4 regions of the Micromonospora sp. NPDC049201 genome follow, and region 1 is predicted to be linked to each of the others. Evidence: riboswitches for the same ligand, from Rfam matches in the RefSeq annotation. Region 1 holds a riboswitch; each other region holds the start of a gene.
The links. Region 1 has a riboswitch for cyclic di-AMP ahead of ACZ6O5_RS10785 (coiled-coil domain-containing protein). Riboswitches for the same ligand answer to the same signal wherever they lie in the genome.
Positions count from the first base shown of each region.

Region 1 (4,178 bases):
CCGCCGTAGGCCGCCTCATGAAACGCGGCTGACCCCCTCCCCACCCCACCCCGCCCCACCCCGCCCCTCCCCGCCCCCGCCCCGCCCCTCCCCGCCCCCGCCCCGCCGATCTTGCAGTTGCGGCCCTCGAAGCGCCCTGTTCGCGCCGTTTGCCGGGGCCGCAACTGCAAGATCGCGCAGGTGGGGTGGCTACCATGACCCGGGCGGCGAGCCCGGGCGTGGCAGGACGCGTCCGCGCCGGCCGGGTGGACGACCGGGCCGGTGAACCGGTGCGCCGCGACCCGTAGGGAGAGCCGCCGTGGGCGCCGACCACACCCGTCCCGCCCCCGCCGCGCCGCCGGGCGTACGCCGGCTCCTGCTCGCGACCGTGGTGCCGCTCTTCGTGCTCACCGTGCTCGCGGCGCTGGTGCTCTGGCCCCGGGGCGGCGGCCCGGAGCCGGCCGAAGCCGAGAACGTGCCACGCCACCACGGCACGGTGACCCGGGTGGTGACCGAGCCCTGCCCACCGACCCCGGAGGCCCCCGAGGGTGGCGGCGGCCGGTGCGGCACCGTGACGGTCGCCGCGGAGCAGGGCCCGGACGCCGGCCGGCAGGTCGAGACGCCGATCCCGGCCGGGCCCGGGGCGCCGCGCGTCGAGGTCGGCGACGAGGTGATCCTGGTCGAGCTGACCGACCCGGCCGACCCGTCGGTGAAGGCGTACAACATCGCCGAGCACCAGCGCGCCACGCCGTTGATCTGGCTGGTGGCGCTCTTCGCCGCCGCGATCGTGGCGTTCGGGCGCTGGCGCGGGCTGGCCGCGTTGGGTGGCCTGGTGGCGAGCTTCGCCATCCTGCTCGGCTTCGTGCTGCCCGGAATCGGCGCCGGCCGGTCCCCGCTGCCGGTGGCGATCGTCGGCGCCGCGCTGATCATGTTCGTGGTGCTCTACCTGACCCACGGGATCAGCGCGCAGACGTCGGTGGCGGTGCTCGGCACGCTCGGCAGCCTGGTGGTCACCGGCGTGCTGGGCACGCTCGCCACCGCCGCCACCCACCTGACCGGCTTCGGCAGCGAGGACGCCACCACGCTCTCCATGTTCCAGGGCGGCGTGGACCTGCACGGGCTGCTGCTGGCCGGCATCATCATCGGCTCGCTGGGCGTGTTGGACGACGTCACGGTCACCCAGGCGGCCACCGTCACCGAGCTGGCGCACGCCAACCCCGACCTGTCCCGGCGGCAGCTCTACCGGGCGGCCACCCGGGTGGGCCGGGCGCACATCGCGTCCACTGTCAACACCATCGTGCTGGCGTACGCGGGCGCCTCGCTGCCGCTGCTGCTCCTGCTGGTGGCCGACTCCCGGCCGGTGAGCGAGATCCTCACCAGCGAGTTCCTGGCCCAGGAGATCGTCCGCAGCGCGGTGGCGACGCTCGGTCTGATCGCCGCCGTACCGCTCACCACCGCGCTGGCCGCGGTCGTGGCCACCGCCGGACGGCGCGGGCCGGCGGCCGGGGCGTCGTCACCACCGCCGGACCGGCCCCCGGCGGCCCGCGGCGAGGCGCTGGAGGCGCTCGGCGGAACGCCGGCCGAACGGTGGCCCGGCCGCCGGGGAAGTACGGATGTCGCATGGTGACACTCCGCAGCGTGACGGCGGGCGAGAAACGCGATGCTGGTCACGCTGGGCAATGTCGAATTCTCGCGATTGGTCGGCTTCCGGGCGTAGATCCCCGGTCGACATCTCGGGTAACCTCGCTGCCGGTCACCGCCGAAGGCGCGCACCCGCGCCTGCGGTGCCGCCGCCCAATCGCCTCCGGGCGAGCCGGGGAACCAGGTACATGGGGTGAATCCGCGTCAGCGGTAGGGGCCGCTTCCGTCCCGAACCCGTCAGCTAACCCGGTCGGCGGCCGACGGAAGGGAACACTGTGACGGCACCCCTGCGCCGCTGCTTGACACCCGTGGTGGCCGTGCTCGCCGCGCTCGCCGTGCTGGTCGGGCCAACCCCGGCGTCGGCAGCCCCGCACACCGCCGCCCCCAACCCCTCGGGGCACTCGGAGGACGACGACCCACCGCTGATCAGCGAGGCCGTCACCGCCGCCAACCGGGCCTATCTCCAGGCCAAGTCCAAGCTGGACACGTCGCGCAAGCGGCAGCTCAAGCTCGCGCTCGAGGTGAAGGCGGCGCAGAACGAGCTCGACGCGCTCAGCCCGCAGGTCACCGAGATCGCCGCGCAGTCCTACCGCACCGGTCGGGTCGGTGCGATGGCGATGCTGCTGGAGAGCGACTCGCCCGACTCGTTCGTCCGCCGGGCCAGCGCCCTGGACGAACTCAACCTGTTCAACGGGCAGCGGCTCGCCGCCATCAACGCGGTGAAGACGCGCGCCGAGCAGGCCAAGATCGCGCTCGACGCCGAGGTGCGCGAGCAGGAGAAGCAGACGAACGCGATGGCCCGCGAGAAGGTCGAGGCGCAGAAGGCGCTGAAGCTGGTCGGCGGGCTGGACTTCACCGGCGGCCTGGTCTCGGCCACCTCGCCGGTTGCCAAGATCGGCCCCGGCCGCACCGCCGACGGCGGGTGGAAGTCCGAGTCGTGCAGCGAGAACGACCCGACCACCTCCGGCTGCGTCACGCCGCGCACGCTGCACGCGTACAAGGAGGTCAAGCGCGCCGGCTTCAACCGCTTCGTGGGCTGCTACCGCCCCGGCGGGCCGTGGGAGCACCCCAAGGGCAAGGCGTGCGACTGGTCGTTGCAGAACAGCGGCTTCTCGCCGTGGCACAACAACGACACCCGCCGGTACGGCAACGAGGTGGCCGCCTTCCTCATCCGTAACGCCGACCGGTTGGGCATCTACTACGTGATCTGGAACCGGCAGATCTGGTTCCCGGCGACCGGCTGGAGTTCCTACAGCGGCCCCTCGAACCACACCGACCACGTGCACATGTCACTGCTCTGACGCGTACGCGAGAAGGGGCCGCCTCCGGGCGGCCCCTTCCGTGTGTCCGGGGGGTGGTCAGCCGGCGAGCGCCGGGTCCACCGGTGCGGCCGGCGCGGGCACCGGGGCCGAGGACTGCGCCACCGTCCGCACCTCGCCGCCACTGAGCCGGTACGACATGCCGGCCACCGCGCACGCTCCGGCGGCCACCCGCTCGGCGAGCACCGTCGAGCGGGCCAGCAGCGTCTCCACGGTCTGCGCGATGTGGATGTCGATGATGCCGTCGAGGTCCGTGACCTCCTGCCGGGCGGCCCGGAGCAGGCTGGGCGAGACGGCGTCCACCACCGCGCCCAGGTGCCCGGCCGGCGCGGAGCCGGTGCGGACCGCCTCGCGGGCCGCCTGGACCGCGCCGCACGAGTCGTGGCCGAGCACCACCACGAGCGGCGTGCCGAGCACGGTCACCGCGTACTCGACGCTGCCGAGCACCTCGGGGCCGGCGGTGTGCCCGGCGGTACGCACCACGAAGAGGTCGCCGAGACCGCGGTCGAAGATGATCTCGGCGGCGAGCCGGGAGTCGGAGCAGCCGACGATCACCGCGAACGGGTGCTGGCCCTCGGCGACCGCGGCCCGGTGCCCGGCGTCCTGGTTCGGATGCTGCGGCACGCCGGTGACGAACCGGTGGTTACCGGCCCGCAGTTCGGCGAGTGCCTCGTCGGGAGTGCTCGGGATCATCGCTGCTCACCTCGTCCTCGGGCGGAACGACCAGGCCGGCGGTCGGCGGTGTCGGCCTCGCGACCCACCGTCACACGAGACCGATGGCACGTCAAGATTTCGTGATACGCGTTTCATGCGTTATGACTCGACCTGCTCCGGGTCCGGGCAGTCGCCCGCCACGCCATACGATGACCACCATGGCGACCACACCAGGCGAGGACGGGAGCCGCCGGCACTGGACCTTCCTCACCAACCACGGGCACGTGCTGCTGGCCATCGCGCGCAACCCCACGGCGCGGCTGCGGGACGTGGCGGACGAGGTGGGCGTCACCGAGCGGGCGGCCCAGGCGATCGTCGCCGACCTGGAGGCCGGCGGCTACCTGCACCGCACCCGGGTGGGTAGGCGCAACGAGTACACGATCAACCCGAACGGCCGCTTCCGGCACCCCGCCGAGGCCGACCAGCAGGTCGGGGCGTTGCTCGACCTCTTCGCCGCCGAACCGGCGGCCACCGACGCCACCCCCGAGCGTTGACCACGACCGGGCGGCCGGCCGTGCCCGCACG
Region 1 covers NZ_JBVJHM010000004.1:187,568-191,745, reverse strand. The annotation lists gene ACZ6O5_RS10795 (metal-sensitive transcriptional regulator) at 1-32, shown strand, start outside; gene ACZ6O5_RS10790 (YibE/F family protein) at 299-1,606, shown strand; cyclic di-AMP (ydaO/yuaA leader) riboswitch at 1,761-1,891, shown strand; gene ACZ6O5_RS10785 (coiled-coil domain-containing protein) at 1,896-2,921, shown strand; gene ACZ6O5_RS10780 (carbonic anhydrase) at 2,979-3,632, opposite strand; gene ACZ6O5_RS10775 (helix-turn-helix transcriptional regulator) at 3,803-4,147, shown strand.

Region 2 (4,178 bases), on a different contig from region 1:
CCGCACCCCCGGTGCGTTGACCCCCGAATGGAGCCCTCGCCATGAACACGATGCTGCGTAAGAGTGTGCTGGGTATTGCTGGTCTGGCTTTCACCGGTGGTGTTTGCCGGTCCGATCGCCGGTCACGTCGAGTCCGCGCACGCCGCCACCGCCAGCAAGCCGATCGCGGTCGCGAGTGTGCAGGGTGAGCAGTCCACGATCAGCCTCAACGACGAGCAGACGGCCAACGTCAAGGCGATCATCGCGGCGACGAAGAAGGCCGGGCTGCCGGAGCGGGCGGCGGTGGTCTCGATCGCGACGGCGTTGCAGGAGTCGAAGCTGGAGAACCTGGGCCACCTCGGCGACCGTAACGACCACGACTCGCTGGGTCTGTTCCAGCAGCGTCCGTCCTCGGGTTGGGGCACGCCGGAGCAGATCACCGACCCCGAGTACTCGACACTTGCGTTCCTGAAGGGGCTGAAGCAGGTCGACGGCTGGCAGGACATGCCGGTGACCAAGGCCGCCCAGACGGTGCAGGTGTCGGCCTACCCGGACGCGTACGCCCAGTGGGAGAAGCAGGCCACCGACCTGGTCAACAAGCACTGGAACAGCTAAGACGCCACGAAGGCCGGCACCCCGGACAGGGGTGCCGGCCTTCGACGCGTACTGCTCAGGCGGAGTAGCCGCGCGTGGCCATCCAGTTCGCCAGGTCGATGGTGCTGATCCAGTACGCCGGCAGCGACGGGTCGGCCGAGTCGGCGATCCGTACGGTCCGGCCGTCGTTCTGGTAGCCGACCACGGCGATGTAGTGGCCGCCCGGGAACGAGTGCCAGCCGCCGTTGGTGTCGGTGGTGTCCCCGACGACGTTCGAGACCACCGCCCGGCCGTTGCGGACCGCGTTGACCACGTCGGCCTGGAGCCGGTCGATCTGCGCCTTGGTGGCCGTGCCGGGGATCATACGGGTCCGGTACGGGTCGCCCTTGACCTGCTGATTGAGCACCCGGGTGGTGTCCTCGGCCGAGTTGGTGCCCATCTCGGTGGTACCGAGCGCGACGGCGAGCGTGTCCTGGCTGCGCTCGATGCCGGTGGCACTGAGCGCGTTCCGCACCGCGGCCGGGCCGCAGTAGTAGTAGGTGGTCTGCGCCTGGTAGTCGTAGTCGAGCACCTTGCTCGACGGCGGCTTCGGCGTGGCCTTGCGGGTGGTGTCCGGGTCGGCGACCTTCGCCGACGGCGAGGCCGTGAGCGAGGCGCTGGGCGAGCGGCGCGGCGACGCGCTCGGCGAGGCGCTGGGCGACGCGCTCGGCGACGGGACGGCGATGCGCGCCTCGCTGCGGCTGGCGGTGTCGCCGAGGCGGGAGCCGAGTTCCGCCACCGCGGCGGTGTTCTCCTGCCGGGTCGGCGCGTCGTCGGTGGCGGTCAGCGCGGCGCCGGTGCCGCCGGCCAGCACGAGGGCCGCCGCCGAACCGGCGATGATCTGGTACGGACGCTCGGTCGCGAGGCGACGCAGGTGGCGCTTCAGGTGGTACTTCACGGGTTTCCTCCACGGGGTGGGCGGCACGCGCCGACCCCGCGCGTGGAGGAACTCACACGCGCTGGCGGGCGGGACGGCCGCGGGAAGTCGCCCGGATGCCGGGCGGGACGGGGTCGGAAGCGCGTCGCGTCAGGCGAGCGCCGGCACCCCGGGGCCGTGGAGGCGGGGAGACGTTCGGGGGGTGGTGGGCACGGGAATGGAACTCCTTCCGTGGCCGCCGACCGGGTTAGCTGACGGATTCGGGCGGGAAGTACGCCCTACCGCGGCCGTGGGCTCGCGGATTCACCCCGGTGTTGCGTTGGGTCCCCGGTTCGTATGCACGATTAGGCGGGTCGGCGCGGCGTCGCCATCTGCGATCGGGAACCGCACCGGACGCGCCGACACTACCGGTGGGTACACGCCCTGCCAAGCGCTCCCACCTGCGTAAACGTCTTCGACGACTACGGATTCGGAACAGCCGGTCACCGACCTCCCTCAATGGGACAAGCGGCCACGTCGGCGCCGCACGGCAGGAAGCGGACATCCGGCCGACGAAGAATCGGGCAGCGGGCGCAGCAGGGGCCATCGAGCCGGACGGCCGCCGGCGGACGGCACCGGTGACCGGCCTCACCGGTTTCGGGTAACGATTCGGTCGACGTGCTCCCCTGGGCCGCTCAGCCGACGCGGGCCGGACGCCACCGGGCCCCCCGCACCGCCGACGGGACCGGGACGCGGCTCGCCGTCGAGACGCGGGACGTGGGCACCGGCCACAGCGCCGTGGTGGCCGCGTACGCCTCGGCGGCGAGCGTCCGGGCCGCCTCGGCGGCCAGTTCGGCGTCCCGCCACGCCAGGCGTTCCCGCTCGGCGGCCGTCTCCCAGCCGGCCCGCCGCCCGTCGCGGACGGTCCGGGCCAGCACGATCTCCTGCTCGGCCGGGTGCCGCCGCGGGTCCCACCCGTTGCGGTGGGCGAGCACGTCGGCGAGCTGGCGGGCGGTCAGCTCCCCCCGCCAGTGCGCCGTCATGGCGGCGTGGTGCAGCCAGCGTTCGCGCGCCGCGTACTCGGCGGGGGTGCGGGGGGTGTGCGGGGCGGGCAGCGCGCCGGCGCCGGCCAGGCGGCGGGCGGCGGCGTCCGCCTCGTCGTAGGCCGTCCAGGCCCGGTCGGCCTCGCTCTGGGCGGCCAGCCACTGCTCGCGACGGCGACGGGCGGTCTGCGCGGCCCCGGCGGCGGCCACCGCCACCTCGTCGGCGTACCGGGCCAGGTCGGCGCGGTGGAGCGCCTCCGCGTCGACCGGTTCGGGTGCCGGCTCCCCCGCGCCGTCCCGTTCCGGTCGCGCGACCAGCACGGCGAGCAGGACGAGGGCGAGCACGGTCAGCGCCGACCAGATGGCGGCGGCCTCGGGGACGGCGGTGAGGAAATTGAGGAGAACGGTCTGCGACATGGTCGGCACCTCACGGGAGACAGTGGCGGGTAACCCCGCACGGCCGGTCGGGGGCGGGGCGCGGCCGGAGTTCGGGCGCCGCCGGGCCGCCGAGGGGGCGTTGCGGGGTGAGGTTCGGTGGGCGCGGTCACGGGCCGGGCCCGGGGCGGGTCAGCGGGCGGGCGGGGCCCGCGGGCCGGCCGGAGCCGGCGGCTGGCCGACCGGGAACGGGTGCCGCCCGGTCGGAGGCGGGACATCGCCCACCGGCTGCGGCTCGGGAACGCCGACGCGGCTCCGCTGCCGATCGAAGGCGAGGACGCCCTGCCGCTCGGCGACGGCGACGCCCTGCCGCTCGGCGACGATGACGCCCTGCCGCTCGGCGGCGGTGTCGACCTGCCGCTCGGCGACACTGCCGTTCGGCCGTTCGGCGTCGACGTCGGCCCGCAATCCGGCGACCGGGCCGGCCGCCGCGGGTGCGATCGGGGACACGCCGGTCGGCAGCGTGGCGGCGCCCAGCGAACAGGCGACGACCACGGCCAGGCTGGCCAGCATCCGTGCGACCCAGCGCGCCACCCACCACACGGGACAGGTGAGCGCAATCGGAGCCACGGGAACAAAATACCGCCGATCCGGGCACAGCGCATCGTCGCCCGGCGTGTCGCGACGCCGTTGACCAGGGTGGACCGCTCAGTCCGGCCGGCGCCGCCCGGCGTACTCGATCGACGGGTCCGGCTCCCCGGCGGACGCCGCGCCGGTGTCGTCGACGGCCGCGCGCGGTGCGGGCACGCCCGGTGCCGGCGCGGCGGCGGCCGGACCGCCGCGGGCCCGGCGCGACGGGCCGAGGCGGCGCATCATCGGCTCCTCCACCCAGCGGTGCAGCACGGCGGCGAGCGCCAGGGTGAGCAGCAGGAAGCCGAGCACCGCGAGCGGGCCCCGCCACCCGGGCAGCCCGGTCCCCCAGTCACCGGTGAGCCGCAGCACGGTCACCATGACCAACACGTGGACCAGGTAGAACGCGAACGAGACCTCACCGAGCCAGCGCATCGGCCGGGACCGCCACGGGGTCCGCCGACCCCGCACGTCGGCGTCCGCCGCCGCGGTGATGACCAGCAGGTACGCGACGGCGAGCAACGCCGCCCAGAACTCGGCCCGGATCCACAGCGCGGCGACCGCCCAGGTGGCGACGAAGGCCAGGCCGGCGGTGGTCAGCCCGGGGCCACGCCAGCGGTTGCGGCGCATCAGCTCGGCCGCCGCCGCCCCCATCCAGAACT
Region 2 covers NZ_JBVJHM010000007.1:90,355-94,532, reverse strand. The annotation lists partial or broken gene ACZ6O5_RS16515 (hypothetical protein) at 42-594, shown strand; gene ACZ6O5_RS16510 (C39 family peptidase) at 650-1,510, opposite strand; cyclic di-AMP (ydaO/yuaA leader) riboswitch at 1,711-1,850, opposite strand; gene ACZ6O5_RS16505 (hypothetical protein) at 2,164-2,928, opposite strand; gene ACZ6O5_RS16500 (hypothetical protein) at 3,079-3,480, opposite strand; gene ACZ6O5_RS16495 (acyltransferase family protein) at 3,595-4,178, opposite strand, start outside.
Region 2: linked by a shared signal. The riboswitch ahead of ACZ6O5_RS16510 (C39 family peptidase) and the one ahead of ACZ6O5_RS10785 (coiled-coil domain-containing protein) in region 1 are both predicted to bind cyclic di-AMP.

Region 3 (4,178 bases), on a different contig from region 1:
ACCAGCCCGGTACGCGACGTGCCGGTGGTCCGGAACGGCGCCTTCATCAGGTCGAAGTAGTGCGACCAGTCCCAGTAGGGGCCCGGGTCCCAGTGCATGCCCCGCACGTTCGCGGCGGTGATGCCGGGCACGTTGTCGTGGCCGATGATGTGCTGCCGGTCCATCGGGATGCCGAACTTCTGCGCCAGGTAGCGGACCAGCTTGGCCGAGCTGCGGTACATCGCCTCGGTGTACCAGGTGCCCTGCCCGGCGAAGCCCTCGTGCTCCAGGCCGATGGACTTGGCGTTGACGTACCAGTTGCCGGCGTGCCAGCCGACGTCCTTGGCCTTGATGTGCTGCGCGACGTAGCCGTCCACCGACCGCAGCGTGTAGTGCCAGCCCAGGTAGTCGGCACGTTTCACCAGGTCGACGCTGGGGGCGAAGTAGCCCTCGGTGTCGTGGATGACGATGTATTCGATCTTCTGCTGCTTCGGCCGGTCGCCCAGGTCGTGGTTGCCGTAGTCGCCCGGGTCGGCGCTGAGCTGCTCGTAGGGGGCGGGAATCCACTCGCAGGCCAGCCGCACCGGGCACTCCAGCCCGTCCGGCCGCGCGGCGTGGCGCAGCCCGAGCCGGGCCAGTCCGGCCCGGTCCGGCTGCGCGGCGGTGGCGGCCAGCGTGACCCGTTGCCCGTCATCGGTGGTCCGGGCCGCGCCCTGGCCGAGCTGGTCGTAGACCTCGTCGGCGAAGGCCGCCGCCGCGTCGGACGTGTCCGCGCCGGAGTAGCGGGCCACCGCGCCGTACCAGGCCGCGACGTCGCTGCCGGCGCCGACCGGCCCACCCAGTGCCTTCTGGTACGACGCCAGCAGCGCCGCGCCACCGCGGATGTTCGCCGCCGGGTCGGTGCGCAGGGTCTGCGCGTCCAGCCCGGTGAGCGTGGCGGCGGCGTCGAGCGTCTGGAGCGAGGCGGTCGGCAGCGGCGTCTCCCGGGTCGGCGCGGCGGCGGTGGCCGGGTCAAGCCGAAGCGGGCGGCTGTCGTCGCCGCGCGGGTCCTCGTCCTCGTCGACGTGCGCGCTGCCCGGCGTGGCCAGGATGTGCGCGGCGTCGGTCAGGTGCATCGGGCCGTAGCCGCCGCTGGTGCTGGGCTGGCCCGGGTGGGTGTCCCACCTCGACTCCAGGTAGGAGACACCGAGCAGCACGTTCTGCGGTACGCCGTACTCGGCCGCCGCGGCAGCGTACTGCTGCTGGCGGTCGCCGGTGGGCTGGGCCGCCTGCGGCGCGGCGCTCACCGGGCCGGTGGTGGCCAGCGCGGTGGCCGTCGCCACGGCGGCGGCGAGCAGGATCCGTCTGCTCGACGGCGGGGCTGAGAGGTGCATCGAACCTCCTGGACAGGGATGGGGGTCACTGCGTTCCCACCCTCACGCCAGCCCCCCGTGGGGTCAATACCTTTCCAGGAGGCAATCCGATGCGAAGAAAATCTCCATTCGCGTTCGCCCGCCGTATCAGGTACGGAGTGTCACGGTCGTTCGGGTTGCGGATTGGTAACGGGAATCTTTACTCTGGTCAATCGTCGGCCGCATCTTCACCGTCCAACCCGGTCGGTGACGGCCCGACACCGCCGAGTCGCCCACGGGCGAACCGGGGACCCAGGTTCCTGGGGTGAATCCGCAGCCACTGCGGTAGGGCGCTTCCCTTCCCGCCCGAACCCGTCAGCTAACCCGGTAGGCGGTCAGGCAGAAGGAGTACGGACGCCCGGTGGCCCACCATGCCCCGCGGCCGACGTCGAGCCGGTCGGTCGACCGGTCCGCCGTCGTGCCGCGTTTCCGCTGGTCCCGCTTCACCACCACACTTGCCGCCCTGGTCGGCGCCGCGGTCGTCCTGACCGGTGGCGCGACGGCGGCGCACGCGGAACCCTCGGTCGCCGAGATCGAGGCCCAGATCGACCGCGACTGGAACAAGCTCGAACCCGTCATCGAACAGGTCAACGCCGTCCGCGGGCAGCTCGCGGTGCGCCGCAAGCAGGCCGACGCGCTCGGCAAGCAGATCGCCCCGCTCCAGGCCCGGGTGGACGCCGCGCTCGGCCAGGTCGGCGGGCTCGCCGCCGACGCGTACAAGGGCGACAACCTCTCCACCGTCAACGCGCTGCTGGGCAGCCGTTCGCCGAGTGAGCTGGTCGCCGGCCTGGAAATGCTCGACCGCTTCGCGCACCACCAGCAGGAGCAGGTCCGCGACATCGCCGCGCTGCGCGACGAGCTGGCGGCGAAGAAGAAGCCGCTGGACGCGATGGTCGCCGACCTGAGTCGCACCGAGGCGCAGCTCGCGGCGAAGAAGAAGCAGATCGACGCCGAGATCGCCAAGCTCCAGAAGCTACGGCTCAAGGTGTACGGCAACGGTGGCGGCGGCCCGCTGCGCCCGGCTCCCTGTCCCGCCGGATACCCGGGCGGCGCGGCCGGGGTGGCGGTCAAGTTCGCCTGCGCCCAGATCGGCAAGATCTACGTGTGGGGCGCGGCCGGCCCGGACCACTTCGACTGCTCGGGCCTGACCATGGCCGCCTGGGCGAAGGCCGGGGTCTCGCTGCCGCACAACGCCCGCCAGCAGCACGACGTGACGAGGCGGGTCAGCCGCGCCGAGCTGCGCGCCGGTGACCTGGTCTTCTACTACGGCGACCTGCACCACGTGGGCATGTACGTCGGGGACGGCTGGGTCGTGCACGCCTCCCAGTCCGGCAAGCCCATCACCATGAAGCGCGTCGACGACGGCGACATCAACAGCTACGGCCGCCCCGGCTGAGGTGTAAGGAGGGGCCCCCTGTTAACGCATTCCGCATAACAGGGGCCCCTCCTAACAACCAAACTCGGCGTCAGCGGGTCGGCCAGGTGCGCCAGCTCTGCCAGGACCGGCTCGGCGTCGGGCCGCGCTGACCCTGGTAGCGCGAGCCGTAGACGGCCGAGCCGTACGGGTGCTCGGCCGGCGACGAGAGCCGGAAGATGCAGAGCTGGCCGATCTTCATGCCCGGCCAGAGCGTGATCGGCAGATTCGCCACGTTGGACAGCTCCAGCGTGACGTGGCCGGAGAAGCCCGGGTCGATGAAGCCGGCCGTGGAGTGGGTGAGCAGACCGAGCCGCCCCAGCGACGACTTGCCCTCCAGTCGGCCGGCCAACTCCTCGCCCAGCGAGATCACCTCGAGCGTGGAGGCGAGCACGAACTCGCCCGGGTGCAGCACGAACGGCTCCCCCTCGGGGACCTCCACCATCGACGTCAGGTCGTCCTGCTGCACCGACGGGTCGATGTGCGTGTAGAGATGGTTGTTGAAGACCCGGAACAGCCGGTCCAGGCGTACGTCGATGCTGGATGGCTGCACCAGCGTGGGCTCGAAGGGCTCCAGCGCGAGCGTGCCCGCCTTGATCTCGGAGACCAGGTCGCGGTCGGAGAGCAGCATCGGAACACTCTAGCGACAGACGGTGGTGAACAGCGTGTCGGACTACTTCTTCGTACACGTGTTCGATAGACTGTCGGCATGGCTTCCTGGTCCGAATTCGCCGCCGACGAACCCCGACTCGCGGCCGAGATCCGCCTTCTGATGCAGCAGTACGGGCCGGGCTTCGGCTATCTCGCCACGGTCCGCGCCGACGGTGGCCCACGGGTGCACCCGGTCTCACCGCTGATCACCGACGACGGCCTCTGGTGCTTCGTCATCGACTCGCCGAAGCGCCGCGACCTCGAACGCGACGGCCGTTACGCGCTGCACTCCTTCCCGCCGGAGGAGAGCGACGACGAGGCCTACCTGGCCGGTCGGGCCCGGCCGGTGACCGATCCGGCGACGGTGGACCGGCTGACCCGGATCGGCCGGGCGGCGCCGCAGGGTGACTGGCGCCTGTTCGAGTTCTCCGTCGACGTGGCGATGCTGACCCGCCGGGACCCGGTCACCCAGATCGGTGCCGGCCGCCCGGAGATGCGGCTCTGGCTCGACCCGGGGGAGGTCGCACCCGCGTCCGCCACTCCGGTGTCGCCACCCCTGGTCGCGGCCCGGCGTGACGCGCTCGTCCCGGACGGCCGCCGTGGTCGGCACGGCTTCGACACCCGCCGGCCGGCCGCCTGACCGGGCCCGGAAAAACGACGGTGCCGGCCCCGTCCGCAGACGGGGCCGGCACCGGTACGTGGTGCGGTGGCGATCAGGCCGCGCGGTAGGCGTTCCACGCGGT
Region 3 covers NZ_JBVJHM010000008.1:83,325-87,502, forward strand. The annotation lists gene ACZ6O5_RS18585 (N-acetylmuramoyl-L-alanine amidase) at 1-1,352, opposite strand, end outside; cyclic di-AMP (ydaO/yuaA leader) riboswitch at 1,583-1,718, shown strand; gene ACZ6O5_RS18590 (C40 family peptidase) at 1,732-2,766, shown strand; gene dcd (dCTP deaminase) at 2,837-3,415, opposite strand; gene ACZ6O5_RS18600 (pyridoxamine 5'-phosphate oxidase family protein) at 3,494-4,075, shown strand; gene ACZ6O5_RS18605 (zinc metalloprotease) at 4,149-4,178, opposite strand, start outside.
Region 3: linked by a shared signal. The riboswitch ahead of ACZ6O5_RS18590 (C40 family peptidase) and the one ahead of ACZ6O5_RS10785 (coiled-coil domain-containing protein) in region 1 are both predicted to bind cyclic di-AMP.

Region 4 (4,178 bases), on a different contig from region 1:
CTCTTCGGCGCGCCGGAGCCCTGGTTCGCCGACGAGGCTCCCGAGGTGCTCCCCGGCGCCTGAGCGCCACCCGCCCGCGCACCGATCCTGCGTCCGGCCCCTCGCCGGCCGGGGGACCTTCGACCCGTTGCCAGGCCGGCCCCGGTACGGGACGATCGTCCGGACCCACGACGGCGAGGGGGACCGGTTGCAGAGCAGCGACAGCTTCAGCTACACCGTGCAGGCCCGGTGCAGCCGGGCGGACGCGGTGGCCCTGCTCGGCGACCTGAGCCGGCAGGGCGAGCTGCATCCGCTGATCGTGCGGGTCCGGCAGTTGCCGCCCCGGCCGGGCGCGCTGGCCAGCTTCGCGATCACCGACCGGCTGGAGCTCGGTCCCCTGCACTTCCCGGTCACCTACCAGGCGGACGTGCTGGTCGCCACCGAGGACGAGGTGGTCACCGTCGCCCGGCAGCAGCCGGCGACGACGGTGCGTAACCACACCCGGCTGCGCGACGAGCCCGACGGCGTGGTGCGGATCGACGTGGAGATCACGCTCACCGCGCCGGCGCCGCTGTTCGGTTACGCGTTCCGCCAGGCACGGGCCGCTCACCTGGGCCTCGCCGCCCGCCTCGGCGCGACGCTGGAGGGCCGGCCCGCCTGATCCGCCCCCACGGCTTCCAGACGGACAGCACGGTGGCGATCAGCAGCAGCGTGGTGGAGACGGCCGGCGGCACCACCAGGTCGACCCGCAGGTGCGCGTCGGCTGCCCCGGCGAGCGCGCCGAGGTGCCGGATCCGGGGGGTCAGCAGGAGCAGCACCAGGCCGAGCATGACGGTGGTGAGCGCGAACTTCACCAGCACCCATCGCCAGCGCAGCAGGCCCCACGGAGTGAGCAGGGCACTGGCGGTCCCGATCAGCCAGACCGCCACGCTCAGCGGTGCGAACAGCCAGGTGACCAGCAGCGCCGCCGCCGGGTAGACCACGTCGGGGTCGGCGCCCCGCAGCCCGGCGACGCCGAGCGCGAGCAGCGTCAGGTCGGTGCCGAGCCAGCCCAGCGAGGTGGCCAGGTGCGCGGTGAGCAGCGCCTTGCGGCCGGCGGGGGAGAGTCGTCTCATGTCCCGATCGTCGCCCCGTCGCGCGGCCCACGTCGTGGGCCGCGCGACGACACCCGGTGTACGTCGTGGGGCGTAGTGCTCAGTAGACCGACAGGTGCACGTGGTTGGTGTGGTCGCTGGACGGGTCGCCGTTGCCCCCGCTGTACGACTTCCAGCCGCTGCTGGGCAGCCAGATCTGCTTGAACCAGATCACGTAGAGCACGGCGAGCGGGTCGGCGTTGCGCACGAAGTACGCGGCCAGGTTGTTGCCGTACGTCCGGTCGCCGCCGCTGGCCACGCCGCCGAAGCCGCTCTTCTGGGCCGCGAAGTCGCAGGCCCGACCCTTCGGGTGCTCGCCGGAGCCGCTGGGCCGGTGGCAGGAGACGTACCGGGTGAAGCCGGCGGCCTGGGCCTGTTGCAGCGCGTGCAGCGTACGCGGGGTGATGCAGCCGCTGGCCGGCGTCGGGTCGTTGACGCTGCACGACTCGGCCGGCCAGGAGCCGTCGGAGTTGCGCTTGGCCGGCTTCGCGTTCGCGGTGGAGGTGCCCCGGATCCCGCCGCTGCCGCCGCCGCTGCTGGCGGACGGCCGGTTGTTGGCCTCCTCCAGCGCCTGCTCGGCCTGCTCCTTGCGCTTGGCCATCACCGTGACCTGCTTGCGTTGCTCGCGGACCTCGCCGTCGAGCGCGGTACGGGTGCGGATCGCCTCGTCGCGGGTGGTGATCAGCTCGCGCAGCGTCCGGTCCTCGTGCGCGGCGACCGTCTCCAGGGCGGCGGCCCGGTCCATGAAGCCTTCCGGGCTGGTGCTGCCGAGCAGCGCCGCGGCGGTGCCCATCCGGCCGGTGCGGTACGCCACCTCGGCGATCTCACCGACCTTGGCGTTGCGCTCGGTCAGTTCCGCGTCGATCGTCACGAGTCGTTCGTTGAGCTGCTTCTGCCGGGTCACCGACCGGTTCAGCGCGGCCCTGGCCTCCAGCCAGCCCTTGCTGGCGGCGTCGAGCTTGGCGCGCAGCGCCGGCGTGCCGCCCTCGTCGTCGTCCCCGGGCGCGGCGGCGAGCCGGCCGGTCGGGGGTGCCGCCGAGGCGGGGGAGACCGGTGCCGTCACGAGGCCGAGGGTCAGCATCGCGACGAGCAGGGCCGCCATCCGGGCGGCCGTTCGTCGTACAGGTGCCACTGGGGGCATTCACGTGTCCTTCCGTCAACCGCCGACCGGGTTAGCTGACGGGTTCGGGACGGAAGATCCCTACCGCTGACGCGGATGCACCCCACGTACGTGGTTCCCCGGCTCGCCCCGCGGGCGATTAGGCGACGGCCGCTCCGTCGGCGCCGGATGACGCCTGCGGGTCGGCCGCGACCGAGCCTACCGGCGTTGCCCGGAGCCGGCTCCGCCACCCGGAGCCGAATACCGGGCAAAACCGGCATAAGTCAACAATAGCCACTCGAATTTAAGTCTGTCCTAACTACCAGCCGGTTGGGCCGCAGGCGCCGGCGGACGCTCCGGGTTCGATCTGCAACGTGGCGTGATCGATCGAGAAGTCCTCGTGCAGCGCGGCCCGGGCGGCGGCCAGCACGGTGGCGACCTCCGCGCCCGGATCGGTGGTCAGGTGTGCCGAGGCCACGTCCATGCCGGAGGTGAGCGTCCAGACGTGCAGGTCGTGCACCTCCGCCACGCCGGGCACGGCGGTCAGCCGGTCGTGCACGGCGGTCACTTGGAGGTGTTCCGGCGCGGCCTGCACCAGGATGCGCACCGCGGCCCGGCCGAGCCGCCAGGTGCGCGGCAGGATGAACAGGCCGATCGCCACCGCGACCAGCGGGTCGGCCCACCACCAGTCGGTGACCGCGATGACCAGCGCGGCGCCGATCACCCCGAGCGAGCCGAGCAGGTCGCCCAGCACCTCCAGGTACGCGCCGCGCAGGTTGATGCTCTCCTGGGCGCCGGAGCGCAGCAGCGCGAACGCGGCGATGTTGGCGAGCAGGCCGAGCACGGCCACCACCAGCATCGGTCCGGCGAGCACCTCCGGCGGCTCACCGAACCGGCGTACCGCCTCGATCAGGACGTAGACCGCGACGGCGCCGAGCAGCACCGCGTTGGCCAGCGCGGCGAGCACCTCCAGCCGGTAGAGCCCGAACGTGCGTTGCGGGTCGGTCCGGGCGCGTCGGGTGGCGGTGATCGCCGCGAGCGCCATGCCGATGCCGAGCACGTCGGTGAACATGTGGCCGGCGTCGGAGAGCAGCGCGAGCGAGCCGGTCGTGACAGCGGCCACCGCCTCGACCACCATCAGCACGGCGAGCAGCGCGAACGCCGCCCAGAGCCGACCGGAGTGCCGGTGCGCCGCGTTGGCCACCGCAGCGCTGTGGTCATGACCTGCGCCCACGCACCCACCCTCCCGCCCCGAATCCCGGACGGGCCCAATCTATGCTCACATCGCTATGTGTGCAAGTGACTGTGGCGTCAGCCCACCGGATCGAGCGTGGTCAGGCGCTGGGTGGCCCGGGACAGCGCGACGTAGAGCGTGCGGACACCCGAACCCGGGTCGGCCCGGATCTCGCTCGGCGCGACCAACACCACTCCGTCGTACTCCATGCCCTTGGCCTGGAGGCTGGTGACCACCTGGAGCCGGCCCGCGTCGAGGTCGCCCAGCCAACCGGCCACCTCGTCCCGGCGCGGCACCGGCGTGATCACGCCGACCGTGCCCTCCACCTCGGCCAGCAGCGCCCGGACCGCCTCGACCGTGGCCGCCGGCAGCTCGGCCGCGGCCACCGTCCGCTCCACTGGCGGCACGCCTGTGGAACGCACCGCGACGGGCAGCGCCAGATCCGGATACCGCCGACGGATCTCCGCCGCCGCCACGGCGAAGATCTCCGCCGAGTTGCGGTAGTTGGTGGTCAGCTCGAAGCGACGCCGGGGCCGCCGCCCCAGCGCCTGGTCACGGGCCCGGTCCAGCTCCTGCGGATCGCCGGTCCAGGCGGTCTGCGCCGGATCGCCGACCACCGTCCAGGACGCCAGCCGGCCGCGCCGCCCGACCATCCGCCACTGCATCGGCGAGACGTCCTGCGACTCGTCCACCACCACGTGGGCGAAGTCGCGGTAGTCCACCGGGCGCTCCC
Region 4 covers NZ_JBVJHM010000009.1:122,786-126,963, reverse strand. The annotation lists gene ACZ6O5_RS20745 (STAS domain-containing protein) at 1-63, shown strand, start outside; gene ACZ6O5_RS20740 (SRPBCC family protein) at 128-640, shown strand; gene ACZ6O5_RS20735 (hypothetical protein) at 534-1,094, opposite strand; gene ACZ6O5_RS20730 (coiled-coil domain-containing protein) at 1,174-2,253, opposite strand; cyclic di-AMP (ydaO/yuaA leader) riboswitch at 2,259-2,388, opposite strand; gene ACZ6O5_RS20725 (cation diffusion facilitator family transporter) at 2,531-3,445, opposite strand; gene ACZ6O5_RS20720 (HelD family protein) at 3,523-4,178, opposite strand, start outside.
Region 4: linked by a shared signal. The riboswitch ahead of ACZ6O5_RS20730 (coiled-coil domain-containing protein) and the one ahead of ACZ6O5_RS10785 (coiled-coil domain-containing protein) in region 1 are both predicted to bind cyclic di-AMP.